One region of the Enterobacter sp. HK169 genome, then DNA from elsewhere that is predicted to be linked to it. Evidence: predicted binding sites of a transcription regulator. Region 1 holds the regulator's gene; each other region holds the start of a gene.

Region 1 (7,923 bases):
TGATCTCCCACGACCGCGACTTCCTTGACCCGGTGGTGGATAAAATTATTCATATCGAACAGCAAACGATGTTCGAGTACACCGGCAACTACAGCTCCTTCGAGCGCCAGCGCGCGACGCGTCTCGCCCAGCAGCAGTCCATGTACGAAAGCCAGCAGCAGCGCGTGGCGCATCTGCAGAGCTTCGTGGATCGCTTTAAGGCCAAAGCCTCAAAAGCCAAGCAGGCCCAGAGCCGCATCAAGATGCTGGAACGCATGGAGATGATCGCCCCGGCGCACGTGGATAACCCGTTCCACTTCAGCTTCCGCGAGCCGGAAAGCCTGCCTAACCCGCTGCTGAAAATGGAAAAAGTCAGCGCTGGCTATGCCGACCGCATTATTCTCGACTCCATCAAGCTCAACCTGGTGCCGGGTTCCCGCATTGGCCTGCTGGGGCGTAACGGCGCCGGTAAATCGACGCTGATCAAACTGCTGGCGGGCGAGCTTAACCCGGTCAGCGGCGAAATCGGCCTGGCGAAGGGCATCAAGCTGGGTTACTTCGCCCAGCATCAGCTGGAATTTTTACGCGCGGATGAATCGCCGATTCAGCACCTCGCGCGTCTTGCGCCGCAGGAGATGGAGCAGAAGCTGCGCGACTATCTCGGCGGCTTCGGCTTCCAGGGCGATAAGGTGACTGAAAACACCGAGCGCTTCTCCGGCGGCGAAAAGGCCCGTCTGGTGCTGGCGCTGATCGTCTGGCAGCGCCCGAACCTGCTGCTGCTCGATGAACCGACCAACCACCTGGATCTCGACATGCGTCAGGCGCTGACCGAAGCGCTGATTGAGTTCGAAGGCGCGCTGGTGGTGGTTTCGCACGACCGTCACCTGATCCGCTCCACCACGGACGATCTCTATTTAGTGCACGGCGGCAAAGTCGAACCGTTCGACGGCGATCTGGAAGACTATCAGCAGTGGCTGACGGACGTGCAGAAGCAGGAAAACCAGCCGGAAGAGTCAGCGAAAGATAACGCCAACAGCGCGCAGGCGCGTAAAGATCAGAAGCGCCGTGAAGCGGAGCTGCGCACCCAGACGCAGCCCCTGCGTAAAGAGATTACCCGTCTCGAAAAAGAGATGGAAAAACTCAACGCCACGCTGGCTATCGTTGAAGAGAAGCTCGGTGATAGCGGCCTGTATGACCAGAGCCGCAAGGCTGAGCTGACCGACTGCCTGCAAACCCAGGCGAAGACCAAATCCAGTCTCGAAGAGTGCGAGATGGCGTGGCTCGACGCGCAGGAACAGCTGGAAGCGATGCTGCAGGCTGACTGACCGGTTTACCCCGTTTGAAGAACAGAATCCGTACCGGGTTCGGAAATCCAGCTTAAACGGGGTACAATTCGGAAAGTATCGTAAATTTCCGACAAGAATCAGCATCGCGCTTATGACCCAAATCATTCCATCAGACTTCGACATTGCGGCCGAAGACAGCACTGAGTTCGTGCCTATGCGCGGCGTGGCCAATCCGCATTTGCAGACCATGCTGCCGCGACTGATCCGCCGCAAGGTTCAGTTCACCCCGCACTGGCAACGGCTTGACCTGCCAGACGGTGATTTTCTGGATCTCGCCTGGAGCGAAGCGCCTGAACAGGCTCGCCATAAGCCGCGTCTGGTGGTTTTCCACGGTCTGGAAGGCAGCCTGCACAGCCCGTATGCGCATGGGCTAATTGAGGCGGCAAAAGCGCGCGGCTGGCTCGGCGTGGTGATGCATTTTCGCGGCTGCAGCGGTGAACCGAATCGTCAGAAACGCATTTATCACTCGGGTGAAACCGAAGACGGCACGTGGTTTTTACACTGGCTGCGGGAAAATTATGGCACCGTGCCAACGGCCGCCGTGGGCTACTCGCTGGGCGGGAATATGCTGGCCTGTCTGCTGGCCAAAGAGGGTGAAAGCGTACCGCTGGATGCCGCCGTCATTGTCTCCGCGCCGTTTATGCTCGAGCAGTGCAGCTACCACATGGATAAAGGCTTTTCCCGCGTCTACCAGCGCTACCTGCTCAACCTGCTGAAGGCCAACGCGGCGCGTAAGCTGAAGGCCTACCCGGATACCCTGCCGGTAAGCCTGCGCCAGCTGAAAAAGGTGCGTCGTATCCGCGAGTTCGACGACCTGATCACCGCGAAAATCCACGGCTTCGCCGATGCGATTGACTATTATCGTCAGTGCAGCGCCATGCCGCTGCTCAGCAAGATCACGCAGCCGACGCTGATTATTCATGCCAAAGATGACCCGTTTATGGATCATCACTCGATCCCCGCTCAGGAATTCCTGCCCGACAACGTTCACTATCAGTTGACCGAGCATGGCGGCCACGTCGGGTTTATCGGGGGCACGCTGCGCCGCCCGAAAATGTGGCTTGAGGCGCGAATTCCTGACTGGCTGACCCCTTATCTGGACGGTGCAAAATGATTATTCCCTGGCAGGATCTGGCTCCCGAAACGCTCGATAATCTGATTGAAAGCTTTGTATTACGCGAAGGCACCGATTATGGTGAACAGGAACGCTCGCTTGAGCAAAAGGTCAACGATGTTAAGCGCCAGCTGAAAAGCGGCGACGTGGTGCTGGTGTGGTCAGAACTGCATGAGACGGTCAATATCATGCCCCGCAACGCGTTTCACGGCTGATCTTCCACCCTTTTCAGTCAGGGAGTTGCTATGTCTGCCAGACATCCGGTTATTGCCGTTACGGGGTCGAGTGGTGCGGGAACCACCACCACCAGCCTCGCATTTCGCAAGATTTTCGCCCAGCTGAATCTCCGTGCGGCGGAGGTCGAAGGCGACAGCTTTCACCGCTACACGCGTCCGGAGATGGACATGGCCATTCGTAAGGCGCGCGATTCGGGTAAACACATCAGCTACTTCGGCCCGGAGGCCAATGACTTTGGCCTGCTGGAACAAACCTTTATAGAGTACGGTAAGAGCGGCAAAGGGCAGTCCCGCAAGTATCTGCACACCTATGATGAAGCCGTACCCTGGAATCAGGTGCCGGGAACCTTTACCCCGTGGCAGCCGCTGCCGGAACCCACCGACGTCCTGTTTTACGAAGGATTGCACGGCGGCGTGGTCACCCCTCAACACGATGTGGCGCGCCACGTGGATCTGCTGGTCGGCGTGGTCCCTATCGTTAACCTGGAGTGGATCCAGAAGCTGACGCGTGACATGAGCGAGCGTGGCCATTCTCGCGAAGCGGTGATGGACTCCGTGGTGCGCTCCATGGAGGATTACATTAACTTCCTGACGCCGCAGTTCTCCCGCACCCATATCAACTTCCAGCGCGTGCCGACGGTGGACACCTCCAACCCGTTCGCGGCCAAAAGCATCCCGTCGCTGGATGAGAGCTTTGTGGTGATCCATTTCCGCAATCTCGAAGGCATTGATTACCCCTGGCTGCTGGCAATGCTGCAGGGCTCGTTTATTTCGCACATGAATACGTTAGTCGTGCCGGGCGGAAAAATGGGGCTGGCGATGGAGCTCATCATGACGCCGCTGGTGGAGCGACTGATGGAAGGGAAGCAGATCGCGTGAGCATGTTCCCTCTCCCTGTGGGAGAGGGTTAGGGTGAGGGCATCAACACGCACGATGCCCCATCAATCACGCCTCGATCACTTCATACGAATGCGTGATTTTTACCGCTTTCTCCAGCATTAACGCCACAGAGCAGTACTTCTCCGCAGACAGGTCCACCGCACGCGAGACCGCCGCGTCTTTCAGCTCTTTACCGGTGACCACAAAGTGCAGGTTAATATGGGTGAACAGGCGTGGCGCCTCTTCGCGACGCTCTGACGTGAGTTTAACCTCACAATCCGTCACGTCATGACGTCCTTTTTGCAGAATCGACACCACGTCAATTGCGCTGCATCCGCCTGCCGCCATCAGCACCATTTCCATTGGGCTGGGTGCTTTATCGCCGGAGTTACCGTCCATCAAAATCTGGTGTCCTGACGCGGACTCGCCCAGGAACGTTAAACCTTCAACCCATTTCACGCGCGCTTGCATATTCATTAACTCCAACGTTGCATTTTTGGTGACAGATTACGTGTGCGTTACATTTATCGCAATGGAAGGCGACCTGCATCATGCTGAAGCGAGACACCAGGAGACACGCGGCGAAAGCTATGCTAAAACACTCAGGATGCTACAGTAATACATTGACGTTACACGTGTATGCAGAGGACATCAAACTTTACTGGCTGCGAAACGTTACGGTAGCCGACTTCCCAGGGTATGGGTAAGAATTCGATTGCAACCCCAGAGTCCGGATGCATCTGATGACTCTGGTGACAGCTTATAACAGAGGATAACAGCGCATGGTGCTTGGCAAACCGCAAACAGACCCGACTCTCGAATGGTTCTTGTCTCATTGCCACATTCATAAGTACCCATCGAAGAGCACGCTGATTCACCAGGGTGAAAAAGCGGAAACGTTGTATTACATCGTTAAAGGCTCGGTGGCAGTGCTGATCAAAGATGAAGAAGGGAAAGAGATGATCCTTTCTTATCTGAACCAGGGCGATTTCATCGGTGAACTGGGCCTGTTTGAAGAGGGCCAGGAACGTAGCGCCTGGGTTCGAGCAAAGACAGCATGTGAAGTGGCTGAAATTTCTTACAAGAAGTTCCGTCAGCTGATTCAGGTTAACCCTGACATCCTGATGCGTCTTTCTTCCCAGATGGCGCGCCGTCTGCAGGTCACGTCAGAGAAAGTGGGTAACCTCGCCTTCCTGGACGTTACCGGCCGTATCGCACAAACCCTGTTGAACCTGGCGAAACAGCCAGACGCCATGACCCACCCGGACGGCATGCAAATTAAAATTACCCGTCAGGAAATTGGTCAGATCGTCGGCTGCTCCCGTGAAACAGTGGGCCGTATCCTGAAAATGCTGGAAGATCAAAACCTGATCTCCGCCCACGGTAAAACCATCGTGGTCTACGGAACGCGTTAATTCCGCTTAAACGGCGTGCCATCGCAAGGTGTCACGCCGTTTTTGTCTCTACTCCCCATGTGGCGCAGGCTGATCTATCACCCGGAAGTTAACTACGCACTGCGGCAAACGCTGGTGTTGTGTCTTCCTGTGGCCATAGGCCTGATCCTCGGACATCTTCAGCAAGGCCTGCTGTTTTCCCTCGTGCCCGCCTGCTGCAACATCGCCGGTCTGGACACGCCGCATAAGCGTTTTTTCAAACGCCTGATCGTTGGTGGCTGCCTGTTTGCGGGCTGTAGCCTCGCCGTACAACTCCTGCTTGCCCGGGATATCCCGCTGCCGCTGATCCTGACCGTACTGGCGATGACCCTTGGCGTCACGGCGGAAATCAGTTCGCTGCATGCTCGCCTGCTTCCCGCCTCGCTGATTGCGGCCATTTTCACGCTGAGCCTCGCCGGGAACATGCCGGTGTGGGAGCCGCTGCTGATCTACGCCCTGGGGACATTATGGTACGGGCTGTTTAACTGGTTTTGGTTCTGGCTGTGGCGGGAGCAGCCGCTGCGTGAATCCCTGAGCCTGCTCTATGTGCAGCTTGCGGATTACTGCGAGGCCAAATACACCCTGCTCACCCAGCACACCGATCCGGAAAAATCCTTACCGCCGCTGCTGACGCGCCAGCAGAAGGTGGTGGATCTCATAAGCCAGTGCTATCAGCAGCTGCATATGCTCGCCGCCAACAAGAACCACGAGTACAAGCGGCTGCTGCGCACCTTCCAGGTCGGGCTGGATCTACAGGAGCATATCTCCGTAAGCCTTCACCACCCGCAGGAGGTGCAAAAGCTGGTCGAGCGCAGCCACGCCGAAGCGGTGATCCGCTGGAACGCGCAGACCGTATCGGCACGTCTGCGGATCCTGGCCGATGATATTCTCTACCACCGCTACCCGACGCGCTTTAACATGGAAAAACAGCTGGGCGCGCTGGAGAAAATCGCCCGCCAGCATCCCGATAACCCGGTCGGCCAGTTTGCCGCCTGGCACTTCAGCCGCATCGCCCGCGTGTTGCGCACCCAGCGCCCGCTTTATCCCCGCGACCTGATGGCGGATAAGCAAAAACGGCTTCCGCTATTGGCCGCGCTCAAAAGCTATCTTTCTCTTAAATCGTCAGCCCTGCGCAACGCCGCAAGGATTAGCGTGATGCTCAGTACCGCCAGCCTGATGGGCATGGCGCTGCACCTGCCGAAACCCTACTGGATCTTAATGACCGTGCTGTTTGTCACCCAGAACGGCTACGGCGCCACGCGGGTGCGTATTCTGCATCGGGCTGGCGGAACGCTGGCCGGGCTGATCATTGCGGGCGTGACGCTGCACTTCCACGTGCCGGAAGGCTATACCCTGGCAGGGATGCTGGCGATTACGCTGGTGAGCTACCTGATTATCCGCAAAAACTACGGCTGGGCGATGGTGGGCTTTACGGTGACGGCGGTATATACGCTGCAGTTGCTCACGCTCAATGGCGAACAGTTTATTGTCGCGAGGCTGATTGATACCCTGATCGGCTGCCTGATTGCCTTTGGCGGCATGGTCTGGCTGTGGCCGCAGTGGCAGAGCGGGCTGCTGAGGCAGAACGCCCACGACGCGCTGGAAGCGGATCAGGAGGCCATCAGGCTAATCCTCAGCGACAATCCTCAACCGACGCCGCTGGCCTATCAGCGGATGAAGGTCAACCAGGCGCACAACGCCCTGTTTAACTCGCTCAACCAGGCGATGCAGGAGCCGGGCTTTAACTCGCACTATCTGGCAGACATGAAGCTCTGGGTGACGCACAGCCAGTTTATCGTCGAGCATATTAACGCCATGACCACGCTGGCGCGCGAGCACACGATGCTGACGCCGGATCTGGCGCAGCGCTATTTGCAGTCGTGTGAAATTGCGTTGCAGAGGTGCCAGCAGCGTCTGGAGTATGACGCGCCGGGCGAGTCGGGCGACTCAAATATTCTGGAAGCGCCGGAGACGTTGACCCACGGGCCAATGAGCACCCTGGAGCAGCATTTACAGCGCGTTCTGGGGCATCTGAACACCATGCACACCATTTCGTCGGTGGCATGGCGTCAGCGTCCGCATCACGGCATTTGGTTAACGCGCCGGCTAAAGCGAACCGAGTATTAGCCTTTTACGATCTTCTCGACCGCCGCGGCAAAGCGGGTTAACCCGTCTTCGATGTCTTTGTCTTCTACCACCAGCGACGGCGCAAAGCGCATCACGTCAGGCCCGGCATTAAGCACCATCACCCCTTCGTGCGCGGCGGCGTGCAGGAAGTCGCGCGCGCGGCCTTTGTACTGAGGCTTCAGTTCGGCGCCAATCAACAGCCCCATCCCGCGGATTTCGCTGAACACATCGTACTGCTCATCAATCTTTTGCAGGTGTTTTACGAAAAGCTCGCGCTTCGCGCTAACGGCGTTCAACACCTCCGGCGTGTTGATAATGTCGAATGCGGCACCCGCCACGGCGCTCGCCAGCGGGTTACCGCCGTAGGTGGAACCATGAGAACCGACGTGGAACGCGGAGGCGATCTCCTGCGTCGTCAGTACCGCACTCACCGGGAAACCGCCGCCGAGCGCTTTGGCGCTGGTCAGAATATCCGGCGTCACGCCGTAGTGCATATAAGCGAACAGATCGCCGGTACGCCCCATCCCGCACTGCACTTCATCAAAGACCAGCAGCGCCTGATGCTCGTCGCACAGCGCGCGCAGCCCTTTCAGGAATTCCGGGGTTGCCGCCGTCACGCCGCCTTCCCCCTGGATCGGCTCGACAACAACGGCGCAGGTATGGTCGTCCATGACCGCTTTCACCGCGTGCAGATCGTTAAACGGCACGTGGACAATGTCGGCCGGTTTCGGGCCAAACCCGTCGGAATACTTCGGTTGGCCGCCAACGGAGACGGTAAAGAAGGAGCGTCCGTGGAAGGCATTGTGGAA
Region 2 (7,923 bases), 1.8 Mb from region 1:
TCGAAGGTCTGGTCTATACCCGCCAGGGCCAGGGCACGTTCATCCGCAAAAACTTCCTTCAGCTCTCGCAGTGGGACCTCTCCGGCAGCGACTACTTTGGCGCGACCAAAACCTGGGCGCATCTGGGCACGGTGACCAGCCGGGTAGTGCATTTCGAGCTGCGCTTCCCGAACGAAAAAGAGCAGGCGTCGCTGATGATTAACGCCGATGCGCCGATCTATGACTTCATTCGACTCCGTTTGCTGAACGGCGAACCGATGTCGCTGGATTCCACGGTGATGCCGATGAATCTGGTGCCGGGCCTGACGAAAAACCATCTTGAAGGTTCAGTGTTCCAGTACGTGCAGGAGACGCTGGCGCTGAAAATTATGGGGTCGTATCGGGTGGTGCGGGCGCTTAAGCCCAACGCGCTGGACAGGGAGCATCTGGTCTGCGAGCAGACAGATCCCGTCCTGGAAGTGGAGCAGGTGATTTATCTGGAGGACGGCACGCCGCTGGAGTATGCCCACTGCCACTATCGGTACGACCACGGCGGGATCGTGATCGTGAATAACGGATAAAAAAAAGCGGGCAACGAGGCCCGCTTTTTTAATGCTTCGCTATCAGTTCAAACGCACCGGCATACCGGAGCGGTTCTGCACGGCCTGGTCAACAATCGCCGTTTCTACGTCTGGCTGAGAAGTCACCGCCTGCACCGCGCTGTTCAGCGTAACAGGGACGATTTCGTTGTTGTTGATCTGGTCTTCGCTGGTGGACAGCGGGTTGTGCACTTCGATGTAGCGGCTGCCGTCTGGCTCAGAGGTCGCCTTCACCGGTTCGTTGATGAACTGCACGCGCGTACCGACCGGCACGTTTTCGAACAGGAATTTGATGTCGTCGTTACGCAGGCGCACGCAGCCGTGGCTTACGCGCAGGCCGATACCAAAGTTGGCGTTGGTACCGTGGATAGCGTACAGGCGGCCAATGTACAGCGCGTACAGACCCATTGGGTTATCCGGACCTGCCGGTACAACGGCTGGCAGCGGTTCGCCCGCAGCGATATATTCCGCGTGCATTTTGGCAGTCGGCGTCCAGGTTGGGCCCGCTTTCTTACGCTCAACTTTGGTGGTCCAGTTCATTGGGGTGTCTTTACCCAGCTGGCCGATACCGATTGGCAGCACGATAACGGTGTTGGTGCCTTTCGGGTAGTAATACAGGCGCATTTCGGCGCTGTTAATCACGATACCTTCATGAACGGTATCCGGCAGGATCAGCTGCTGAGGGATATTCAGCACGGTGCCCGCTTTCGGCAGATACGGGTCAACGCCCGGGTTCGCTTCCAGCATGTTAGACAGGCCCAGCTGGTACTGCGCAGCGAAATACTCCAGTGGCTGAGAGTTACCTTCTGGTACCGTCACAACCTGGTTCTGGCCTACCAGACGGCTACCGTCTGTTGGCAGGGGATACGTCACCGCAGACGCGGTCTTACAAAAACCTACTACGGCTAACGCCGCCGCAAAAAGCGTTGTTAATTTCATGTTCATGTTGTGCGAGGTATCTAAGCCATTCTGGCGATGAGTTGATAAGTCTGAATCTGTGATGGGAGCGCATTATATGTGCATTCCCGCTAACAGGGAATTCAGATGTGTACGAAATCACATTTTTTTCGATTTTGTTAAAGTTTAGTGGATTGCCGCAACACGGGATCTCAATTCGGAATTGTGGCATAATGCCGTGTTTATCACACTTTTCGCAGGAATCTCCCCGTGTTAGTTACCAGCAACGTCACTATGCAGTTTGGCAGTAAGCCGCTGTTCGAAAACATTTCCGTCAAATTTGGCGGCGGCAACCGTTACGGCCTGATTGGTGCCAACGGTAGCGGAAAATCCACCTTTATGAAGATCCTCGGCGGTGACCTGGAGCCGACGCTCGGTAACGTATCGCTCGACCCTAACGAGCGTATCGGTAAGCTGCGTCAGGATCAGTTCGCCTTCGAAGAGTTCACCGTGCTCGACACCGTGATCATGGGGCATGGGGAACTGTGGGAAGTGAAGCAGGAGCGCGATCGCATCTACGCGCTGGCCGAAATGAGCGAAGAAGACGGCTATAAAGTGGCCGATCTGGAAACGCAGTACGGCGAGATGGACGGCTACTCGGCGGAAGCGCGCGCGGGCGAGCTGCTGCTGGGCGTGGGCATTCCGGTTGAACAGCATTACGGTCCGATGAGCGAAGTGGCGCCAGGCTGGAAGCTGCGCGTGCTGCTGGCACAGGCGCTGTTCTCTAACCCGGACATCCTGCTGCTCGACGAACCGACGAACAACCTGGACATCGACACCATCCGCTGGCTGGAGCAGACGCTGAACGATCGCGACAGCACCATGATCATCATCTCGCACGACCGTCACTTCCTGAACATGGTCTGTACGCACATGGCGGATCTGGACTACGGCGAGCTGCGCGTTTATCCGGGCAACTACGACGAGTACATGACGGCGGCTACCCAGGCGCGTGAACGTCTGCTGGCGGATAACGCCAAGAAGAAAGCGCAGATTGCTGACCTGCAGTCCTTCGTCAGCCGCTTTAGCGCCAACGCCTCTAAGTCGCGTCAGGCGACCTCGCGTGCCCGTCAGATCGACAAAATCAAGCTGGACGAAGTCAAAGCCTCCAGCCGTCAGAACCCGTTCATCCGCTTCGAGCAGGACAAGAAACTGTTCCGTAACGCGCTGGAAGTGGAAGCCCTTGAAAAAGGCTTTGAGAACGGTCCGCTGTTTAAAAAATTCAACCTGCTGCTGGAAGTGGGCGAGAAGATTGCCATCCTCGGTGCCAACGGTGTGGGTAAATCCACCATGCTGAAAACCCTGGTCGGCGAACTGCAGCCGGACAACGGCACCGTGAAGTGGTCTGAAAACGCGCAGATTGGCTACTACGCGCAGGACCATGAGTACGAGTTCGAAAACGACCTGACCGTCTTTGACTGGATGAGCCAGTGGAAGCAGGAAGGCGACGACGAGCAGGCGGTACGCAGCATTCTGGGTCGTCTGCTGTTCAGCCAGGACGACATCAAAAAGCCGGCTAAGGTGCTCTCCGGTGGTGAGAAGGGCCGCATGCTGTTCGGCAAGCTGATGATGGAAAAACCAAACATCCTGGTGATGGACGAACCGACTAACCACCTGGACATGGAATCTATCGAATCCCTGAACATGGCGCTGGAGATGTATCAGGGTACCCTGATCTTCGTCTCTCACGACCGTGAGTTCGTCAGCTCGCTGGCGACCCGCGTGATCGAAATTACGCCAGAGCGCGTGGTGGACTTCACCGGTAATTACGAAGATTACCTGCGCAGTAAAGGTATCGAGAACTAAAAAAAAGCCGGGTGGCGGCTTCGCCTTACCCGGCCTACGTTCTGTTCCCTCTCCCCGTGGGAGAGGGTTAGGGTGAGGGCATCGGGCCGCACTAGACCACCCACTCGCCCCCTTCGACCCCGTTCACCAGCAGCGTACGTTTTTCCCCTGCAGGCAGCGACACCTTAAGCGATTTCCACGCCGGACGATAATCCCCGCGCGCGTTGACCTTCAGGTTGATGGTTGCGCCGTCGCACACCATTTCCCACTCCACCCACAGCGCGTTGCCGTTCTGGTAGCCCCAGCTTTCGCCGTCGTCTTCAAACAGCATTCCGGTGGTCGTGCCGACGCCCTTCACCGGGAACAGCTTCAGCTCGCGGGTCGTATCTTTTTCGGCACTCACATGCGTAATGCGTTCGCTCAGCGGCAGAGCGGCACCGGCGCGCACCAGCAGCGGCAGTTTTTCCAGCGGCGCGTCGAGGACGATTGACTGGCCGCCCGCATACCACGCGTGGGTGTAAAAATCATACCAGCCGGTGGCGTTATCCGGCAGCCAGACGCGGCGCTCGCGCTGCCCGGCTTCGACGACGCTGGCCACCAGCAGGTCGCGGCCCAGCAGGAAGTCATCGCACTCCTCAAACGTCTGCGCATCGTGTTCGTGGTCGAGGAAGGTCGGGCGCAGCATCGGCTCGTCGTCGGCGTGCGCCTGCCAGAGCAGGGTATAGAGGTACGGCAGCAGGCGGTAGCGCAGCTCAACCGCGCCGCGAATGGCTGGCGTGACGCCCGGGTACATCCACGGCTCGTTCACGGTGTGGTCATCGTTCCACGAGTGAATGGTAAAGCGCGGGTGCATCACGCCGTTCTGCACCCAGCGCACGAACAGCTCGGCGTCCGGCTTGTCGCCGGAGAAACCGCCGACGTCATGGCCGACGTTGAACAGGCCGGACAGGCTCATGCCCAGCCCCATGCGAATGTTATAGCGCAGGGTGTCCCAGCTGGTGCGGTTGTCGCCGCTCCAGGTCTGAACGTAGCGCTGCATCCCGGCGCAGCCGGAGCGGGAGATCAGGTACGGACGTTTTTCCGGCGCGAAACGCTGCTGCGCTTCCAGCGAGGCGCGCATCATCAGCAGCGGCATCACCGGGCGAATGTGCTTGATGGCGATCTCCTTGCCAAAGCCAAAGCAGCGCGCTTCCCCGTCCCACACTTCATATTCGTTGTTGTCGTTCCAGGTATAGTCGATGCCCATCTCCAGCAGCTGCGTGGTGACGCCGTTCTGCCACCACTGCACCGTCTGCGGGTTGGTAAAGTCGAGGTGCGAGCCTTCGTCATCCCAGAAGCTGGAACGTTCCGGTGCATCGGTTTCTGAATCGCGAATGAACAGACCGCTCTCCGCCACTTCGTTATAGCGCGGATGGTCCTGTAGCAGGCACGGCTTGATGTTTGCCGCCAGCTTCAGCCCAGCGTCGTGGAAGGCCTGGCTCATCACCTTCGGCTGCGGCACCTTGTCATAGTTCCAGTTAAATACGTAGCGCTTGCCGTTGATGGAGGTATAGCCGGAGGAGAGCTGGAACGAGTCGCACGGAATGGCGTGCTCTTCGCACAGGCGGATGAAGTTCATCAGTTGGTTCTGGGCGTCCGGCGCGTCGGTGTAGTGCATGGTCGAGCCGCTGTAGCCCAGGCTCCATTTCGGTCCGAACAGCGTTTTCCCGGTCAGGCGCACAAAGGCTTTGGTGACGTCCAGCACGCGCTTGCCGGTAAAGATGTAGTAATCGATATCGCCCGCTTCCGCCTGCCAGCGACGGTAGGCGGTGTGGTAGTTGTCTATCTCATTGCCCAGATCCAGCCAGCAGCTGCTCAGGTTGTCGTAGAACAGGCCGTAGCTCAAGTCATCGCGGCGGGTGAGGGTGAACGGAATATGCTTGTACAGCGGGTCGGTGCTGGCGGCGTTATAGCCCATTGCGTCGAGGTTACGCATCTCATAGCGTTTGCCGTTGCGTTGCAAATCGCCCGCTTTCTCGCCCAGACCGTAAAAACGCTCGTCCTTGCGGCGGCTGAGGTAGTGCGCCACGCCGTCGCCGTGGGCGTTCAGCAGGTAGGCGCTGGTCGGACGGTCGTTGGCCAGCGGCTGCCACTCGCCCGCCTCATTGCGGTAGTGCCACTCCAGCCACAGCGGCTGGTGGACCGTCACGCGCAGCTGTTCGGTTGCCACCGTGAGCGTCTCACCCTGCTGCGTCAGGGTCCAGGCCGGGCAGGAGAAACCGCTTATATCGTCACGACGGCGGCCTTCCCACGGCACGTCTTTTTCCGGCGCGATGCTCCAGGTGCGGTCCAGCGCCAGCTCGCCTTTGCGTTTAATCAGCACGCGGAACAGGTTCTCTTCCAGCACATACAGGCACAGGCGGTGCTGGTTATCGACCAGCAGTTCCAGATGGTTTGCCGACTGCGTATCAAGGGTCCAGTTTTTCAGGGTTTTCATATGCAATACATCCACTATCAGGCGCGCTTGGCGCGACGTTCAGCAATAAATGCTACCAGGAAGACAGCGCCAATCAGGTCAAAGAAGCCCATGGCAATAAAGAGCGGGTTAAAGCCGATTTTGTCGGCGGTCACACCGATTAACAGCGAGAACAGGAAGCTGGCGATCCACGCTGCCGAGCCGCGCATGCCGTTGACGGTCGCCATCTGGCCTTTGTCGAACGACTCAACGACCAGGGCGCTCAGCATGCAGGAGATGATCTGGTGCCCGAAGCCGCCGATGGAGATCAGCACGATGGTGATGTACGGGTCGCGGGTAATGGCCACGATGCCCAGAGAGATCATCAGGAACGCGCCCGTCACGGAGCTGGCAACGACCGAGTTAACGCGCGAGCAGCCGAACAGACGGGTGTACAGACGCGTCAGGTAGCCGCTCGCCACGCTGCCGAGGTCGGCGGCGAGGAACGGCAGCCAGGCAAACATCGCAATCTGCTTCAGGTCCATGCCGTGCTCTTTGGCGAGGTAAAGCGGCACCCAGAAGCTCAGCACCGCCCAGGCCGGTTCCGCCATAAAGGCCGGGATGGCGATACCGTAGAAGCGTTTGTTTTTCGAGACGGTTTTCAGCGCGGTCAGGAAAGGCAGTTTCACCGCAGGCGGTTCGTTATCCTGCTTGATAAATGCCAGTTCGTCCTTGCTCAGGTTCGGGTGCTGCTCCGGGTTGTGGTAGAACGCCCACCAGAGGATCACCCACAGCAGCGCCAGCACGCCGGTAAACATAAACGCACCCTGCCAGCCGAACGACGCGTGAGCAAAGTAGATGATAGGCGGGGCCAGCATCGCGCCGATGGAGAATCCCACGCCAGCCCAGCCAGCGGCAACGGGTCGCTCTGATTTCGGGAACCATTCGCCGATGGTTTTGGCGTTTGCAGGGGTAGCGGCGGCCTCAGAGGCACCCATAAAGAAGCGCAGAATAGCGAGGTGCAGCCAGCTTCCGGCGCCCGCGTGGAAAATACACATCAGCGCCCAGATCCCGGCGCAGACCATAAAGCCAATCTTCAGGCCGATGACGTCAATCAGCCAGCCGCACAGGGGCTGGAAAATGGTATAGGCGATCTGGAACGCGCCGACGATCCAGGAGTATTGCTCGGTGGTGATCCCGAGGCTCTCTTTCAGTTCCGGGGCGAGGATCCCGAGTGAGTTACGGGTGATGTAGTTAACGGTGACGCCAAGTAAGAACAGCACCAGCACGTACCAGCGCAGGTTCTTGATGACGCGACGGGTTTTGCTTGTCGCTACGGTGTTATTGATGTCCTGACTCATTTTACTCTCCACAAGACGGACGGTAAGGGGACGGAGGTTCAGGTGTCACACGGATTTTTATGCCTTTGATTTCTATCCGTTTAAAATGCTTAAGTTGGTATACAACTAGTATGGAAGTTGTGTGACAAGTTCACCTTAAGGAAGAAAATGAGTGGGCAAAAGTGGATTTTGTGCAAAATTTCTCATAACTGACGTAAACCCTCTGGCATGATGCCCTTTATGTCAGCTATTGCCTGACCAATACGCTATGAAAATTTTTTCATTTCGCAAATGGAGCCAGATCACAAAATGGACAAAAGGCTAAAAATCAGCGAAATCGCGGCCCGGACGCAGCTCTCGATCAGCACCGTGTCGCGGGTGCTGGCGGGAAAAGCGAATACCAGTGAGAAAGCGCGCGCGAAGGTGCTGGCGTGCGCGCGGGAGCTGGGGGTGATGGACGGCATGGCGGCAGGGCGTCTGCTGCTTAACAGCCTGGTGGTTTTTGCCCCGCAGCGGGCGTTTGACGAGCGGTCCGACATCTTTTACTACCGCGTGATCCAGAGCGTGATTAAAGGCCTGGCGTCCCACGATGTGCGTCTTCGCTACTGCGCGCTGGAGGAGAACGACAGCGACGCCCAGCTGTTTCTGGCACGCATGAACGAAGCGGACACTCAGGCGGCAATCCTTCTTGGCATCGACGATCCCCATATCCACGATCTGGCGGTGGACGTGGGTAAACCCTGCATGCTGATTAACTGCCGCGACCGGCACATGCGTCTGCCTGCCGTCGCGCCGGATCATCGCGCTATCGGCGAGCGGGCGGCGGAAT
Region 3 (7,923 bases), 2.1 Mb from region 1:
CTGAGAACGGACTGATTCAGATCCGCCCGCAGCGCGGCAGCTACGTGAACAAAATTTCACTCTCTCAGGTACGCAACGGCTGTTTCGTTCGCCAGGCCATTGAATGCGCGGTGGCGCGCCGTGCCGCAACGCTTATCAACGACAACCAGTGTTACCAGCTGGAGCAGAACCTGCACCAGCAGCGTATTGCGATTGACCGTAAGCAGCTCAATGATTTCTTCCAGCTTGACGATGAATTCCACCAGAAGCTGGCGCAGATCGCGGATTGTCAGCTGGCCTGGGACACCATCGAGAACATCAAGGCCACCATTGACCGCGTGCGCTATATGAGCCTCGATCACGTCTCCCCGCCGGAAATGCTGCTCCGACAGCATCATGATATTTTCAGCGCGCTGGAAAAACGCGACCCGGACGGTGTGGAAAAAGCGATGACGCTGCATCTGCAGGAAATTAGCGAATCCGTGCAGCTGATTCGTCAGGAAAATAGCGAGTGGTTTAGCGAAGAGTAATATGCGCCGCCCCTTTCGGGTGCGGCGAGGTGATTAGCGAACGACTAACACCGGGATCGTAGCGTAGCGCAGAATAGATTCCGCATTTGAACCCAGCAGATGCGTGGAGATGCTCGGATTTTTCGACCCGATGACAATCGCATCATATTTCCCCTCCTTGCTCAGCTTGATAATTTCATCCCGGACGTTGCCAAAACGCACCATGCTGTGAATATTTTCAGGGGCAATATCGAACAGTCTTTTTAACTCGTTCATTTTCTTCCCGGATTCTGCAGTCATATACTCTTCAAACTTTTTTATATCGGCGTTGAAACCGCGCAGCAGAGACCGGCTGCTGGCAGGCAGAATATTGACCAGGGTAATCGACGCGCCCTCAGCCTTCGCAAGGCTTGCCGCGTGGCGAACCGCTTTGTCGCTCAAATCCATTTCAAACACGTCTACAGGCATCAAAATGTTCTTATACATAAGCCTGACTCCTTATTCCAATGAAAGGGTTATTTCCTGCACACAGGATGACATCCGGAATATAAACCAACCCTCAACGCTTCCCTGTCGAAACTATCAATTAATGAAAATAACGGTCCACTTTGTAAATTACCGTCCTGAACCGTCAGCGCTCGACGAAATAAAGAAAAAAGTGTGAGTTTGATCAAAAACAAAAACATGAAGCGCGGACAGGCGTATTTATATGCCCCGTGAACGGCATAACCCGAAATAGCGCCGTAACGAACAGGTTAGAGAGGAGAAAATACCATGATGACATACGACCGTAACCGCAATGCAATCACCACCGGCAGCCGCGTCATGATTAGCGGCACGGGCAAAACTGGCGTGATTAAAGCGATCCACAGCGACGGGCTGGATGCCGCGCAGGTGCGCCGCAGCAAAACGGTTGAAGTGGAAGGATGCGAAGGTAAGTTCGAGCCGATTGAGCTGATTCGCCTGGGAATGCACTAAGCTGTGCGCAGACATGCCGCCGCGCGCGGCGGCATGTGCTGAACTACCGTTGAGACGCGTACTGCGCGACGGTCGCTTTCGCGCCTTTTTGCAGCAACGACCGGTACGCGGCCATCACCGCAGCCACAAAGCGCGGCTCCTTCGGTAACTCGTTACCAAAGATGGCCTCAATGCCGAGCAGCGCATTGACCCGGCTTTCGCCTTCCGCACTTCCGTTCACCGCCGCCTGAATCACCGCCAGCTGTGGATCGCTCACGTCAATGGCGTTACCCTGCTCGTCCACGCCGCCGACATAACGCATCCAGCCAGCCACCCCCAGCGCCAGCAGCGGGAAAGGGGTCTGGTGCACCAGGTGCCAGCGCACGGAGTCCAGCATACGCTGCGGGAGCTTCTGGCTGCCGTCCATCGCGATTTGCCATGTCCTGTGGCGCAGGGCCGGGTTGCTGTAGCGGGCAATCAGGAGATCGGCATAGCGACCTAAATCAACGCCCTTCACTTTCAGCGTGGGCGCCTGCTCGTTAAGCATCAGCGCACGCGCGGCGAAGCGGTAGTTCTCATCTTCCATACAGTCGTTGATATGCGGGTAACCGGCCAGATAGCCCAGGTACGCCAGGAACGAGTGGCTGCCGTTGAGCATGCGCAGCTTCATCTCTTCAAACGGGATCACGTCTGACACCAGCTCGGCACCGGCCTTTTCCCACTCGGGACGTCCTGCCACAAAGTTATCTTCGATCACCCACTGGCGGAACGGTTCACAGGCGACCGCCGCCGGGTCACGCACGCCGGTCAGCTGTTCGATTTTATCCAGCGTATCGGGCGTGACCGCCGGCACGATGCGATCCACCATGGTTGACGGGAAGGTGACGTTAGCCTCGATCCAGTCCGCCAGCTCGCCGTCTACGGCCCGGGCGTACGCGCAGGTCACATTGCGCATCACGTGTCCGTTCTCCGGCATGTTGTCGCAGGACATCACGCTAAACGCGGGCAGACCCGCCGCTCTGCGTCGCGCCAGCGCTTCCACCACCACGCCCGGCGCGGATTTCGGCTGGTGCGGGTTTTGCAGGTCGGCGACGATAAACGGGTGATCGAGCATCAGTTGTCCTGTCGCCGGTGAATGGCAGTACCCTTTCTCGGTGATGGTCAGCGAGACAATCGCCACCTGCGGTTCGCACATCGCCGCCAGAACGCTTTCCAGCCCGTCAACCTGCGCATGCAGCGCTTTTTTAACCACGCCAACTACGCGGGATGTCCATGCGTCGGCAGACATCTCCGCCACGGTGTAGAGGTTATCCTGCGCCTTCAGATCGGCAATCTGCTGCTCGCCGCCAATCAGGTTAACCTCACAGTAGCCCCAGTCGCTGCCGTGCCCGGCGGCGAGAATGTCGGCGTACACCGCCTGGTGCGCCCGGTGAAAGGCGCCAAAACCCAGATGAACAATGCGTGGTTGAAGGCTGTCGCGATCGTACTGAGGCAGCGTCGCGTTGGCCTGTAATAAGGTGTTTTCCATGATTAAGACTCGTTAATTAGAAAGTCCTGGACCGCTGCCGCTCCTCTGAAGCGGCGGCGCCTGCTGACTACACCAACTAGAATGGCAGTTGGGGTAAAAAAATAACTGCCATCAACCATACTGATACTGCCGTTTGAGATTTTGATTTATATTAACTTTTGCTCATGTGGTGTGACATAAAGATAAAGTTATGTGACAGGTCACGTAAGTTATAAACCATTAGCGTCGCGAGGAGACCGCGCCGTAACCCACACTCTCCTCTGGCGCGGACTCCGCTGCGTCGTGCGCCGCGCTCAAATCACGGTCGCGCACTTCCGGCATCAGGAACGCCGAGACCAGCCCAATCACGGAATAGGCCACCAGCATGGCGACAATCGGCCACCAGGAGCCGGTCATGTTGCAGAAGATCCCCGCCAGTACCGGACCAAAGCCCACCGCCACCAGACCGCCCGCCTCTTTCGAGATAGCCATGCGGGTAAAGCGATTTCGCGAGCCAAACATCTCCGCCATGGTGATATTTTCCAGCGCAAACAGCCCCAGCACGGCGAAGTTATGGATAACGATGATGGAGAGCATAATCGTCCCCGGCGCATAGCTCTTATCGACGATGATCGACAGCATTGGGTAGGCGAGAAGAATGGCGGAGAAATTGAGGATAATGTACGGCAGACGGCGCCCTACTTTATCGGAAAGCCAGCCCAGCAGCGGAATGGAGATAAACCCGAGAATGGAGCTTACCATCAGCGCATCGGTCGGGATGGCTTTATCGAACAGCAGCGTCTGGACCAGATACCCGGCGAGGAACGTCTGGATCAGACCCGAGTTGCCCGCCTGACCGAAACGCAGGCCGGTCGCCAGCCAGAAGGATTTACTTTTCACCATTGAACCCAGCGAGGTGTCCGGCTGTACGGCTTGTGCATCGTTCACTTTCTCAAAGACCGGGCTCTCTTTCAGGTTCATTCGCAGCCAGATGGCGAAAATCATCACCACGACGCTGGCGAGGAACGGCACGCGCCAGCCCCAGGCAATCAGCTCTTCACGGTCGAGGGCAAAGAACATCACCGCCCAGATCGCCGTTGCGCTCAGCGTTCCGCAGTTAGTGCCCATCGCCACCAGCGAGGAGATAATGCCGCGTTTCCCTTTCGGCGCGTACTCCGCCAGCATGGTCCCGGCCCCGGAAATCTCAGCCCCGGCCCCCAGGCCCTGGATGATACGCAGCGTTACCAGCAGAACGGGAGCAAAAATCCCGATCTGCGCGTAGGTCGGCAGGACGCCAATCAGCGTGGTGCAGATCCCCATCATGGTGATGGTGATAAACAGCACCTTCTTACGACCAATGCTGTCGCCCATTCTGCCAAAGATAAAGGCGCCGACAATGCGTGCGATATAGCCTGCGCCGTAGGTTCCCATCGCGAGGATCAGCGCCATCGCGGCTGACTGTTCCGGGAAGAAGATCTCGTGAAAGACCAGGGCTGCCCCCAGCGAGTAAAGCTGAAAGTCCATAAACTCCAGGGCGGTGCCCAGCCAGCCGGAAACGGCGGCTTTCACCAGGTCGGAGGTGGTTCTTTGAGGTTGTGCTTGCGTCATAATGGCTATCTCTGAAGGGTAAGATGCGTACCACATAGAGCCTGTCTGCGCAGGCTCTTAACCGCGTAAAGGATTATTGCCCGAACGTGAGCAAGACTTTGCAGCACTGCCGCTGGTCTTTCTCAAACAGTTCAATGGCGTCTGTTACATGGTGATAGTCAAAGGCATGAGTGATCAGTTTTTCCGGGTCGATCAGCCCTTTTTTCAGCCAGTCGATGACGACCGGGAATTTGTTAGCATTGAGGCGCGAGGAGAAGATCGCCAGCTCTTTGCCGGTGATGCCCTGCTGGACAATCTGGCTCGGCTCGCTGGAGAACCCCATCAGCACGATGCGCGCCGCCGGAGAGGCCAGGGTAATCGCTTCCTGCAAAATCGACGGATGACAGGCGGCATCAATGATTAACGTCGGTTTGATGCCCCTTTCGTCCAGCGCGGCCTGCAGCGACCGCTCGCCGTTATTCAACACCCAGTCCGCGCCGCTGCGCTGGGCCATTTTCAGGCGTTCGTCGATGCGGTCAACCACGATAACCTGCTTCACCTTATAGACGCCCTTCAGCGCCTGCACGGTGACCAGCCCCATCGGCCCTGCGCCGTAAATCAGCGCGACGTCCTGCTCGGTAGGGTTGGCCTGCCCCGTCACGTTGGCGGCGATGGTGAAGGGTTCCACCATGACGGCGTGCCTATCAGGAATGTCATCCGGAATAGGCCAGGCATTTTTAGCGGGTACCGCCGCGTATTCGCTGAAGCCCCCGTCGCGGTGTACGCCCAGCACCACCAGCGAGGTGCAGACGTTCGGTTTTCCGACGGAACACGGATAGCAGTGTCCGCAGCTGATCACCGGATCGACCGAGACGCGCTGGCCCAGACGGGCACTGTCGACACCCTCGCCTACGGCGTCAATCACGCCAAAAAACTCGTGGCCGATCGTGCGTGGATATTTCGCAAACGGGTTATGGCCGCGATAGATGTGGCTGTCCGAACCGCAGATCCCCGCCAGCGTGATTTTGACGCGAACTTCACCTGCACCTGGCGCCGGGAGTGGCCGCTCTTCAATCACCAGTTCGTTCGGCTGTTGAATCACTACGCTTTTCATCGTTCGCTCCTCGTTTACCAGTTCCACAGCGTGCCGTCCTCAAGACGGGCCACCGGCAGATAGGCCGGATCGTACGGGTATTTCGCCGCCAGCTTTTCATCAAACTCGATGCCCAGCCCCGGCCTGTCGCCCGGATGCATATAGCCGTTATCAAAGCGCCAGCTGTGCGGGAAGACTTCCAGCATCTGTTCGGAATAGCCCATATATTCCTGGACGCCAAAGTTTGGCACCCACAGGTCGAAATGCAGCGCGGCGGCGTGGCATACCGGCGAGAGATCCGACGGGCCGTGCGAGCCGGTGCGCACCTGGTAGAGCGAGGCAAAGTCCGCGATGCGACGCATCCCGGTGATCCCGCCCGCGTGGGTAATGGTGGTGCGAATATAGTCGATGAGCTGCTCTTCGATGAGCTGCTTGCAGTCCCAGATGCTGTTAAACACTTCGCCCACGGCAATTGGCGTGACGGTGTGCTGGCGAATGAGGCGGAAGCAGGCCTGGTTTTCCGCAGGCGTTGGATCTTCCATCCAGAACATGCGGAATTCCTCGATGCTCTTGCCGAATCGCGCCGCTTCGATTGGCGTCAGGCGGTGGTGCATGTCATGCAGAAGATGTTCATTGAAGCCGAATTTACTGCGCACCGCGTCGAACAGCTTCGGTGTGAAATCGAGGTATTTTTCGGTGGACCAGAGCTGCTCTTCCGGCCAGTCGCCTTTGGTCGCAGGCTCGTAGGCAAGTCCCTTCCCTTTGGCCATGCCGTAGGTGGTTTTCATACCCGGCACCCCGCACTGCACGCGGATCGCCTTAAAGCCCATCTCTTTATGGCGGGCGTAGTCTTCCAGCACGTCGTCAATGGTGTGACCGGTCGTGTGGCAGTAAACCATCACGCCTTCGCGGGATGCGCCGCCCAGCAGCTGGTAGAGCGGCATATTGGCCGCTTTGGCTTTGATGTCCCACAGCGCCATGTCAACGGCGGAGATGGCCGACATGGTGACCGGGCCGCGACGCCAGTAGGCGCCCTTATAGAAGAACTGCCAGATGTCTTCGATGCGGTGCGCATCGCGGCCAATCAGCTGCGGGCAGAGATGGTCTTTCAGGTAGGAAGCCACGGAGAGTTCACGCCCGTTCAGCGTAGCGTCACCGAGTCCGACAATACCCTCGTCGGTGGTGATTTTAAGGGTGACAAAGTTCCGCCCCGGGCAGGTAACAAACACGTCAGCCGCGACAATCTTCATAGTTCCTTTCCTTACATCATTCGTTGTGATGCTGGAAACTTACCCACTAACCAGACTACCATACAAGTATAATGATCATAAAATCCGCTAACGATCACAAAACCGGGGGCTCAGGCCCGCCCCCATCCCGCCACAATAATCAGCATGCCGCACAGGGCAATCAGCGCGCCGGCCCAGTCGTACGCGCTGAGCTTGACGCCGTCCACCACGCGTAACCACAGCAGTGCGGTACAGACATAGACGCCACCGTAAGCGGCGTAGACGCGGCCGCTGGCAGCCGGATGCAGCGTTAACAGCCAGACAAACAGGGCCAGCGCGACGCTTGCCGGGATGAGAAGCAATACGGATCCCCCCTTCTTCAGCCAGAGCCATGGCAGGAAGCAGCCGATGATTTCGCATAGCGCGGTGGCAAAAAAAAGCAGCGTCGTTTTGAGCATATTTCACGTCAGGTGAGGATTTATTTAGACATCATACCTGATGATATCCTTTACTTTTCCATACTTGCACCGCGGGTATGACGTCTTTTCGCTTTGGTGTAGAATCTGTTCGGGGTAACTTGATTATCTGCACCCGTTTAAAAGGAAACGCTATGACCACATTAAGCAAACGCCTTTGTCTGACAGCCCTGCTGGCGCTGTCATCGTTCGCCTTTGCCGCCTCTGCGACAGCGGAAACCAGCAAGCTCATTATTGAGTCTGGTGACAGCGCGCAAAGCCGCCAGAACGCCGCTATGGACAAAGAACAATGGAATGACACCCGCAGCCTTCGTCACAAGGTCAACAAACGTGCTGAAAAAGAGTGGGACAAAGAAGATGTCGCTTTTGACGCGCGCGATAAGTGTCAGCAAAGTGCAAACGTCAACGCCTACTGGGAGCCAAACACCCTGCGCTGCCTGGATCGCCGCACTGGCCGCACGGTAGCACCATAATGTCGGCGCCCTGCGACGTTAAGCTCCGTCCGCTGGAGCGTGAAGACCTGCGCTTCGTCCACCAGCTCGACAATAACGCCAGCGTGATGCGCTACTGGTTCGAAGAGCCGTAC
Region 4 (7,923 bases), 1.9 Mb from region 1:
TTACGCGACCAGTCAGTTTAGTACCTTCTGGGTAACGCTTAGCGATAGCTACCCATGGATCTTCGCCCAGCTGTTTCAGGCCGAGGGATACACGAGTACGCTCGCGGTCGAACTTCAGCACTTTAACAGTGATTTCGTCGCCCACGTTCACGATTTCGCTTGGGTGCTTAACGCGTTTCCACGCCATGTCGGTGATGTGCAGCAGGCCATCAACGCCGCCCAGGTCAACGAATGCGCCGTAGTCAGTGAGGTTCTTAACGATACCTTTGACTTCCATGCCTTCCTGCAGGTTTTCCAGCAGCTGATCGCGTTCTGCGCTGTTTTCGGATTCGATAACGGCACGACGGGATACAACAACGTTGTTACGCTTCTGGTCCAGCTTGATTACTTTGAACTCAAGCTCTTTGCCTTCCAGGTGCAGAGTGTCACGAACTGGACGAACGTCTACCAGAGAACCTGGCAGGAACGCACGAATACCATTCAGCTCAACAGTGAAGCCACCTTTAACTTTGCCGTTGATAACACCGACCACAGTTTCAGCTTCTTCGTAAGCTTTTTCCAGCGTGATCCATGCTTCGTGACGTTTAGCTTTCTCACGAGAAAGCAGGGTTTCACCGAAGCCGTCTTCTACTGCGTCCAGAGCAACGTCAACTTCGTCACCTACCTGGATTTCCAGCTCGCCCTGGGCGTTTTTGAACTGCTCTGCCGGAATGGCGGACTCAGATTTCAGACCGGCGTCAACCAGTACTACGTCTTTGTCGATAGCAACAACAACACCGCGAACGATGGAACCCGGGCGGGTTTCGATTGTTTTTAAGGATTCTTCAAACAGTTGAGCAAAAGATTCAGTCATGTTTAATCTTCAGGTTAATATTAACGTCCACCTGGCTCCGTGCCGGATGGGGTTGTTTCACATACCCGCCGTCAATCCCTTGCAGCGGGGGTACTGCTAAATCGGTCGCGATTACGCGAGTGCCAGTTTTTGGCGCGCATATTGTAGCGCTTTTTCAATCACTTGCTCAATAGTTAAACTGGTTGAATCCAGAACTAATGCATCTTCTGCAGGAACAAGTGGGGCGACGGCGCGGTTACGATCGCGGTCATCGCGCTCTTTTATCTCGGATAAAAGGCGATCAAAGTTAACACTAAACCCCTTTTCCTGCAACTGAAGCATGCGGCGTTGAGCACGTTCTTCCGAAGAGGCGTCAAGGAAAATTTTCACTGGCGCATCAGGGAATACCACGGTTCCCATATCGCGTCCGTCAGCGATCAGCCCCGGGGCTTCACGGAACGCGCGCTGACGACGTAACAGTGCCTCGCGAACGCGCGGGAACGCCGCGACCTGAGAGGCCGCATTAGCTACTTCCTGCGTACGGATTTCGCCGCTCACGTCTTCCCCTTCAAGGATGACTTCCAGGTTGCCATCGGTCGATACGAAACGCACATCCAGATGCGCAGCCAGCGGAACCAGCGCTTCTTCAGACGCGACATCCACATGGTGATGCAGCGCGGCCAGCGCCAACACGCGATAGATTGCTCCCGAATCTAAAAGATGCCATTGCAATGCTTCCGCCATCGCTTTGCACAGAGTACCTTTCCCTGCGCCACTCGGCCCATCAATGGTGATTACCGGGGCAACTGCCGTCATCTTTTTCTCCTTAAATAAGGCATACCGTTTACATGAACGCCGCGCATTATACGCGCCAACGTGCGCAACTGTTACCTTTGCGTGCAAATTACGGAATGATTGAAGCAGAGTGTAGAAGAAATGAGCGGAGGTGTTCGTAATGAAGCGTAAGCAAATGCCGCATCGGGCGATGCGGCAATACGTTATCAGGCCAGCGTGCTAATGCGTGCCAGCTGTTCGAAGTAGTCCGGGAAGGTTTTCGCGGTACATTTCGGGTCAAGAATGGTGACTGGCGTGTCTGACAGCGCCACCAGCGAGAAGCACATCGCCATGCGGTGATCGTTATAGGTGCCGATTTCCGCAAACTGCAGTTTAGCCGGAGGGGTCACGCGAATGTAGTCTTCGCCCTCTTCCACCTCGGCACCGACTTTTCGCAGCTCGGTCGCCATCGCGAACAGGCGGTCCGTCTCTTTTACGCGCCAGTTGTAGATGTTACGCAGCGTGGTAGTGCCTTTGGCAAACAGCGCCGCCGTGGCAATGGTCATCGCCGCATCCGGGATATGGTTCATGTCCATGTCGATGGCGTTCAGCTCGCCGTGAGTACAGGAGATGAAGTCATCGCCCCAGGTGACAATGGCGCCCATTTTTTCCAGCACGTCCGCAAAACGGATGTCGCCCTGCACGCTGTTACGGCCAATACCGGTCACTTTTACCGTGCCGCCTTTAATCGCACCCGCGGCCAGGAAGTAGGACGCGGATGACGCATCCCCTTCAACCAGGTAGTTGCCCGGAGACTGGTACTGCTGCGCCCCGCGCACCACGAAGCGCTGATAAGACTGGTTTTCCACCTCAACGCCGAAGGTTTTCATCAGATGCAGCGTGATATCAATGTACGGTTTGGAGACCAGCTCACCTTTAATGGTGATAACCGTATCCTGCGGTGCCAGCGGCGCGGTCATCAGCAGTGCCGTCAGGAACTGGCTGGAGACGCTGCCGTCCACCTCGACGTGACCGCCGGTAAAACCGCCTCGCAGACGCAGTGGCGGATAGTTTTCCTGCTCCAGATACTCAACCTGCGCGCCGCCCTGACGCAGAGCATCCACCAGGTGACCAATCGGACGCTCTTTCATGCGAGGTTCGCCGGTCAGCACAATGTTGTTGCTACCCAGGCACAGGGCCGCCGCCAGCGGGCGCATCGCGGTACCGGCGTTGCCCAGAAACAGCTCAAGCTCTTCGCCCGAGCGCAGCGCGCCGCCGTTGCCGGTCACTTCGCAGCGGGTACGATCGTCGGAGAGAGTGTAATGAACGCCCAACGCTTTCAGCGCATTGAGCATATGGCGCACGTCATCGCTGTCCAGCAGGTTTGTGAGGACGGTGGTGCCGTTTGCCAGAGCTGCCAGCAGCAGAGCGCGGTTCGAGACACTTTTTGAACCAGGCAGATTGATGGTGCCATCTACCCGCGCGATAGGTTGTAACGTCAGGGATTCCATGAAAACTAAACTCTCAACTCAACATAATAAAAACCCCGCAGGGACGCTGCGGGGGTGAAAAACAGCAAATTAACCGTGACGACGTTCGAAGTCGATCATGAAATCCGTCAGGGCTTTAACGCCTTCCAGCGGCATCGCGTTATAGATGGAGGCACGCATGCCGCCAACGACACGGTGACCTTTGAGCGCATGCAGACCTGCCGCGAAGGACTCTTCCAGGAACACTTTGTCCAGGCTGCTGTCCGCCAGCTGGAACGGCACGTTCATGCGGGAACGGTTCGCTTTCGCCACATCGTTGCGGTAGAAATCGCTCTTGTCGATCACGCCATACAGCAGTTCAGCTTTCTGCTGATTGACCTTGTCCATCTGCGCCACGCCGCCGTTTTGCTTCAGCCATTTGAAGACCAGGCCGGAGAGATACCAGGCAAACGTTGGTGGGGTGTTGAACATCGAATCGTTATCGTTCAGCACGGTGTAATCGAGAATCGAAGGACAGGATTTATGTGCTTTACCCAGCAGGTCTTCACGCACAACGACGATAGTCAAACCGGCCGGGCCGATATTTTTCTGCGCGCCCGCATAGATAACGCCGTAGCGGCTGACATCAATTGGCGCAGACAGAATGGTGGAGGAGAAGTCGGCGGCAACCACGACATCGCTACCGAAGTTTGGCGTCTCGTCGATGGCAATCCCGTCAATGGTTTCGTTCGGGCAGTAGTGCAGATACGCTGCGTTATCGGAAAGCTGCCACTCGCTCATTGGCTTCACGGCGCGCAGACCGTCAACGGTCACTTTGGCGTCGATAACATTCGGCGTGCAGTATTTATGCGCTTCTTTAACGGCGCTTGCCGCCCAGTAACCTGCGTCAACGTAGTTAGCCGTCGTTTTGTCACCGAGAATATTCAGCGGAACGCCTGCAAACTGGCCGCGTCCACCGCCGTGACAGAACAATACTTTGTAGTTCGAGGGAATATTCAGCAGATCGCGAAAATCCTTTTCTGCCTCTTCCGCCACCTGAATAAACTCTTTACCACGGTGGCTGATTTCCATCACCGACGTACCGAGACCGTTCCAGTCACAGAGTTCCTGTTGAGCCTGTTTAAGCACGTCTGCCGGTAACATTGCCGGACCTGAACTGAAATTAAAGACTTGAGCCATTTCCCCTCACCACGCTAAAAGCCATAAGTTATAACTGTGGATATCGGTTTTATCATTCAGTGACACGCGCCGCAATGTCTAAAACTTATGACCCGTGAAATGTGCCCCGCGTCACACAAAACAATCTGCCGCCTCGCCAGGACAAAACCGACAAAATGGCTGTCAGGTGATGCGTTTGGCCCGGCTAACCTTCGTCCATTCCGGATTTGCACAGCGGGGGCATAATTGGCGATCCCCCGGCTGCATCGCGACTACATGGCTACATCTTACGCAAGCATACTCGCCTGACTCAGGTACGGTTCTGAAACGCTCGATCAGCATATCCGGCAGGATACACAGTCCCGGCTTCACCTCGTCGTCAGAATAGTAATAGACGCTGATCTGCCCGTTGGTTTCCATGATCGCCAGACGCACCTGCCCGAGCTGTTCAACGCTGTTCAGGCGAAGCTCCATAAAGAACTCAAACTCGGTCATATTGGCGCTTTGTACATTTTCCCAGGCCAGCTGTCCGTCCTCGACGATAACGACCGGCTTCCCTTCAAGCAGATCTTCCAGCTTTTCGCTTTTCGACATCAGCCACATGACAAGACGGTAAAGTAGCGCCAGTGAGACAAAAACGATAAACACCGGCACCATCGGCACGTCGTCATAAAAGGCGACGTCACCCGCCGCCGAGCCCAGCGTAAGGATGATCAACACCTCAAAGAGCGACATCTGCCGCACGCCGCGGCGGCCGGTGATTTTAAGAAACAGGAAGACGAGGACGAAGGTATACAGGCTGCGCAGCGCCACTTCGCCCAGAAATTCAGGAGGAACTTTATCAAACGCCATCCGCTGGAGATCAAATGCTTTCATTTTTCTATGCCTTTACAGTCAGTTACTGCCACTAAGCATAGCCCAGCCTTTTATTTTCGCCGAAGATAGCACCCGTCACGCAAAACCCGTATCATTGCGCGCTTTACGTACGATAAAAGTGAACGCCATGACTCAAACGTTTATCCCCGGCAAAGACGCCGCTCTGGAAGATTCCATCGCTCGCTTCCAGCAGAAACTGACCGACCTGGGTTTTAACATCGAAGAAGCCTCCTGGCTCAATCCGGTACCTCACGTCTGGTCCGTGCATATTCGCGATAAAGACTGTGCCCTGTGCTTTACCAACGGTAAAGGCGCGACAAAAAAAGCGGCACTGGCCTCTGCGCTGGGTGAGTATTTTGAGCGTCTGTCCACCAACTATTTCTTCGCTGACTTCTGGCTGGGCGAAACCATCGCTAACGGCCCGTTCGTTCACTATCCAAATGAAAAATGGTTCCCGCTGACCGAAGATGACGAGCTGCCGGAAGGTATTCTCGACGCGCGCCTGCGTGCCTTCTACGATCCAGACAGCGAACTGACCGCCAGCATGCTGATCGATCTGCAGTCTGGCAATGAAGACCGTGGGATCTGCGCCCTGCCGTTCACCCGTCAGTCTGACGAGCAGACCGTATATATTCCGATGAACATCGTCGGCAACCTGTATGTGTCCAACGGTATGTCCGCCGGTAACACCCGCAATGAAGCACGCGTGCAGGGTCTGTCTGAAGTTTTCGAACGCCACATTAAAAACCGCATCATCGCTGAATCCATCAGCCTGCCAGAAATTCCGGCAGACGTGCTGGCGCGCTACCCGGGCGTAGTGGAGTCCATCGCTAAGCTGGAAGCAGAAGGTTTCCCGATCTTTGCCTATGACGGCTCGCTGGGCGGTAAGTATCCGGTTATCTGCGTAGTGCTGTTTAACCCGGCCAACGGTACCTGCTTCGCCTCATTCGGCGCGCACCCTGACTTCGGCGTGGCGCTGGAGCGTACCGTTACCGAGCTGCTGCAGGGCCGTAGCCTGAAAGATCTCGACGTCTTCACCCCGCCAACGTTTGACGATGAAGAAGTGGCCGAGCATACCAACCTTGAAACCCACTTCATCGACTCCAGCGGTTTAATTTCCTGGGATATGTTCAAGCAGGACGCCGACTATCCGTTCGTGGACTGGAGCTTTGCCGGTACCACGGAAGAAGAGTTCGCCACGCTGATGGCGATCTTCAACGCGGAAGATCGGGAAGTTTATATTGCCGACTACGAACACCTTGGCGTATACGCGTGCCGCATTATTGTTCCAGGCATGTCCGACATCTACCCGGCTGAAGATCTGTGGCTGGCGAATAACAGCATGGGCGCGCACCTGCGCGAAACGCTGCTGGCTCTGCCGGGCAGCGAGTGGGAGAAAGAAGATTATCTGAACCTGATCGCCCAACTGGACGAAGAAGGCCACGATGACTTTACCCGCGTACGCGAACTGCTGGGCCTGGCGACCGGTAAAGACAACGGCTGGTATACCCTGCGCATCGGTGAGCTGAAAGCGATGCTGGCCCTAGCGGGTGGCGATTTGGATCAGGCCCTGGCCTGGACCGAGTGGACCATGGAATTCAACCAGTCGGTCTTCTCTGCCGAGCGCACCAATTATTACCGCTGCCTGCAAACCCTGCTGCTGCTGGCCCAGGAAGAGGATCGCGAGCCGCTGCAATACCTGAATGCTTTCGTGCGGATGTACGGAGCTGAGGCCGTAGAAGCAGCCAGTGCAGCCCTGAGCGGCGAAGCGCCGTTCTATGGTCTGCAGGCTGTTGATAGCGATCTGAAAGCCTTCCCGGCGCATCAGTCGCTGCTGAAGGCCTACGAAAAACTGCAGAAAGCAAAAGCCGCTTACTGGTCAAAATAAGCGCACATAACATTACCAGCTGTAGGCGTATTCAATCGTCTGGGCTATATTACGGGGCAATTTCATTGCCCCGTTTTTTATTTTCTTCGGCAATGACTGTTGATTGTAATAATAAAGTTAAACATGGGTAAATATAATAATATTTACCTGGGCTTTACTGTTACTTTTTATGGTAAATACTCCATATTAATTAACTGCGTCAGAGGTGGCTGAACGAAAAAATTCAACTCTTTTCATAACTTTTAAAATTTATTTTTATACGGATAATCAAATACTTACTCCGCATTTGCTGTAAAACCATACACACTGCGGGCCTATAAGCCAGGCGAGATATGATCTATATCAATTTCTCTTCTATAATGCTTTGTTAGTATCTCGTCGCCGACTTAATAAAGAGAGAGTTAGTGTGAAAGCTGACAACCCTTTTGATCTTTTACTCCCTGCTGCGATGGCCAAAGTTGCCGAAGAAGCGGGTGTCTATAAAGCAACGAAACACCCGATGAAGACGTTCTATCTGGCGATCACGGCTGGTGTGTTCATCTCTATCGCTTTCGTCTTCTACATCACCGCCACCACCGGTACTGCCGGAATGCCTTTCGGCATGGCCAAACTGATTGGCGGCATTTGCTTCTCACTGGGTCTGATTCTCTGCGTCATCTGCGGCGCCGACCTCTTCACCTCAACGGTGCTGATTGTCGTGGCAAAGGCCAGCGGAAGAATTACCTGGGGTCAGCTGGCACGCAACTGGCTTAACGTCTACGTGGGTAACCTGGTTGGCTGTCTGCTCTTTGTTTTGTTGATGTGGCTTTCTGGCGAGTACATGACCGCCAACGGTGGCTGGGGCCTTAACGTCCTGCAAACCGCCGACCACAAAATGCACCACACATTTATCGAAGCCGTTGCTC

What was found. The regulator CRP, encoded in region 1, controls carbon source genes, mostly activating them, when cyclic AMP is high. The targets are predictions, from matches to a motif close to ATGTGANNNNNNTCACAT.
Region 2: ldtB (L,D-transpeptidase) is a predicted target of CRP. The motif match lies at 1,623-1,640, and genes of this name have one in related genera.
Region 3: ydfZ (putative selenium delivery protein YdfZ) is a predicted target of CRP. The motif match lies at 1,147-1,164, and genes of this name have one in related genera.
Region 4: serC (3-phosphoserine/phosphohydroxythreonine transaminase) is a predicted target of CRP. The motif match lies at 4,375-4,392, and genes of this name have one in related genera.

Annotation. Positions count from the first base shown of each region.
Region 1 is NZ_CP017087.1:2,543,028-2,550,950, forward strand. It holds gene EnteroDNA1_RS12155 (ABC transporter ATP-binding protein) at 1-1,304, shown strand, start outside; gene EnteroDNA1_RS12160 (hydrolase) at 1,417-2,439, shown strand; gene EnteroDNA1_RS12165 (YheU family protein) at 2,436-2,654, shown strand; gene EnteroDNA1_RS12170 (phosphoribulokinase) at 2,685-3,554, shown strand; gene EnteroDNA1_RS12175 (OsmC family protein) at 3,621-4,025, opposite strand; gene crp (cAMP-activated global transcriptional regulator CRP) at 4,337-4,969, shown strand; gene EnteroDNA1_RS12185 (YccS/YhfK family putative transporter) at 5,027-7,114, shown strand; gene argD (bifunctional acetylornithine/succinyldiaminopimelate transaminase) at 7,111-7,923, opposite strand, start outside.
Region 2 is NZ_CP017087.1:4,363,164-4,371,086, forward strand. It holds gene EnteroDNA1_RS20725 (GntR family transcriptional regulator) at 1-560, shown strand, start outside; gene ldtB (L,D-transpeptidase) at 603-1,523, opposite strand; gene EnteroDNA1_RS20735 (ABC-F family ATPase) at 1,746-3,341, shown strand; gene EnteroDNA1_RS20740 (glycoside hydrolase family 31 protein) at 3,433-5,796, opposite strand; gene EnteroDNA1_RS20745 (MFS transporter) at 5,814-7,115, opposite strand; gene EnteroDNA1_RS20750 (LacI family DNA-binding transcriptional regulator) at 7,404-7,923, shown strand, end outside.
Region 3 is NZ_CP017087.1:440,689-448,611, reverse strand. It holds gene EnteroDNA1_RS02265 (GntR family transcriptional regulator) at 1-509, shown strand, start outside; gene EnteroDNA1_RS02260 (universal stress protein) at 543-974, opposite strand; gene ydfZ (putative selenium delivery protein YdfZ) at 1,263-1,466, shown strand; gene EnteroDNA1_RS02250 (mannitol dehydrogenase family protein) at 1,510-2,973, opposite strand; gene EnteroDNA1_RS02245 (MFS transporter) at 3,193-4,560, opposite strand; gene EnteroDNA1_RS02240 (Zn-dependent oxidoreductase) at 4,634-5,653, opposite strand; gene manD (D-mannonate dehydratase ManD) at 5,668-6,882, opposite strand; gene EnteroDNA1_RS02230 (YnfA family protein) at 6,993-7,319, opposite strand; gene EnteroDNA1_RS02225 (DUF1283 family protein) at 7,472-7,810, shown strand; gene speG (spermidine N1-acetyltransferase) at 7,810-7,923, shown strand, end outside.
Region 4 is NZ_CP017087.1:4,474,522-4,482,444, reverse strand. It holds gene rpsA (30S ribosomal protein S1) at 1-853, opposite strand, end outside; gene cmk ((d)CMP kinase) at 965-1,648, opposite strand; gene aroA (3-phosphoshikimate 1-carboxyvinyltransferase) at 1,834-3,117, opposite strand; gene serC (3-phosphoserine/phosphohydroxythreonine transaminase) at 3,187-4,275, opposite strand; gene EnteroDNA1_RS21220 (DUF421 domain-containing protein) at 4,438-5,130, opposite strand; gene ycaO (30S ribosomal protein S12 methylthiotransferase accessory factor YcaO) at 5,258-7,018, shown strand; gene focA (formate transporter FocA) at 7,425-7,923, shown strand, end outside.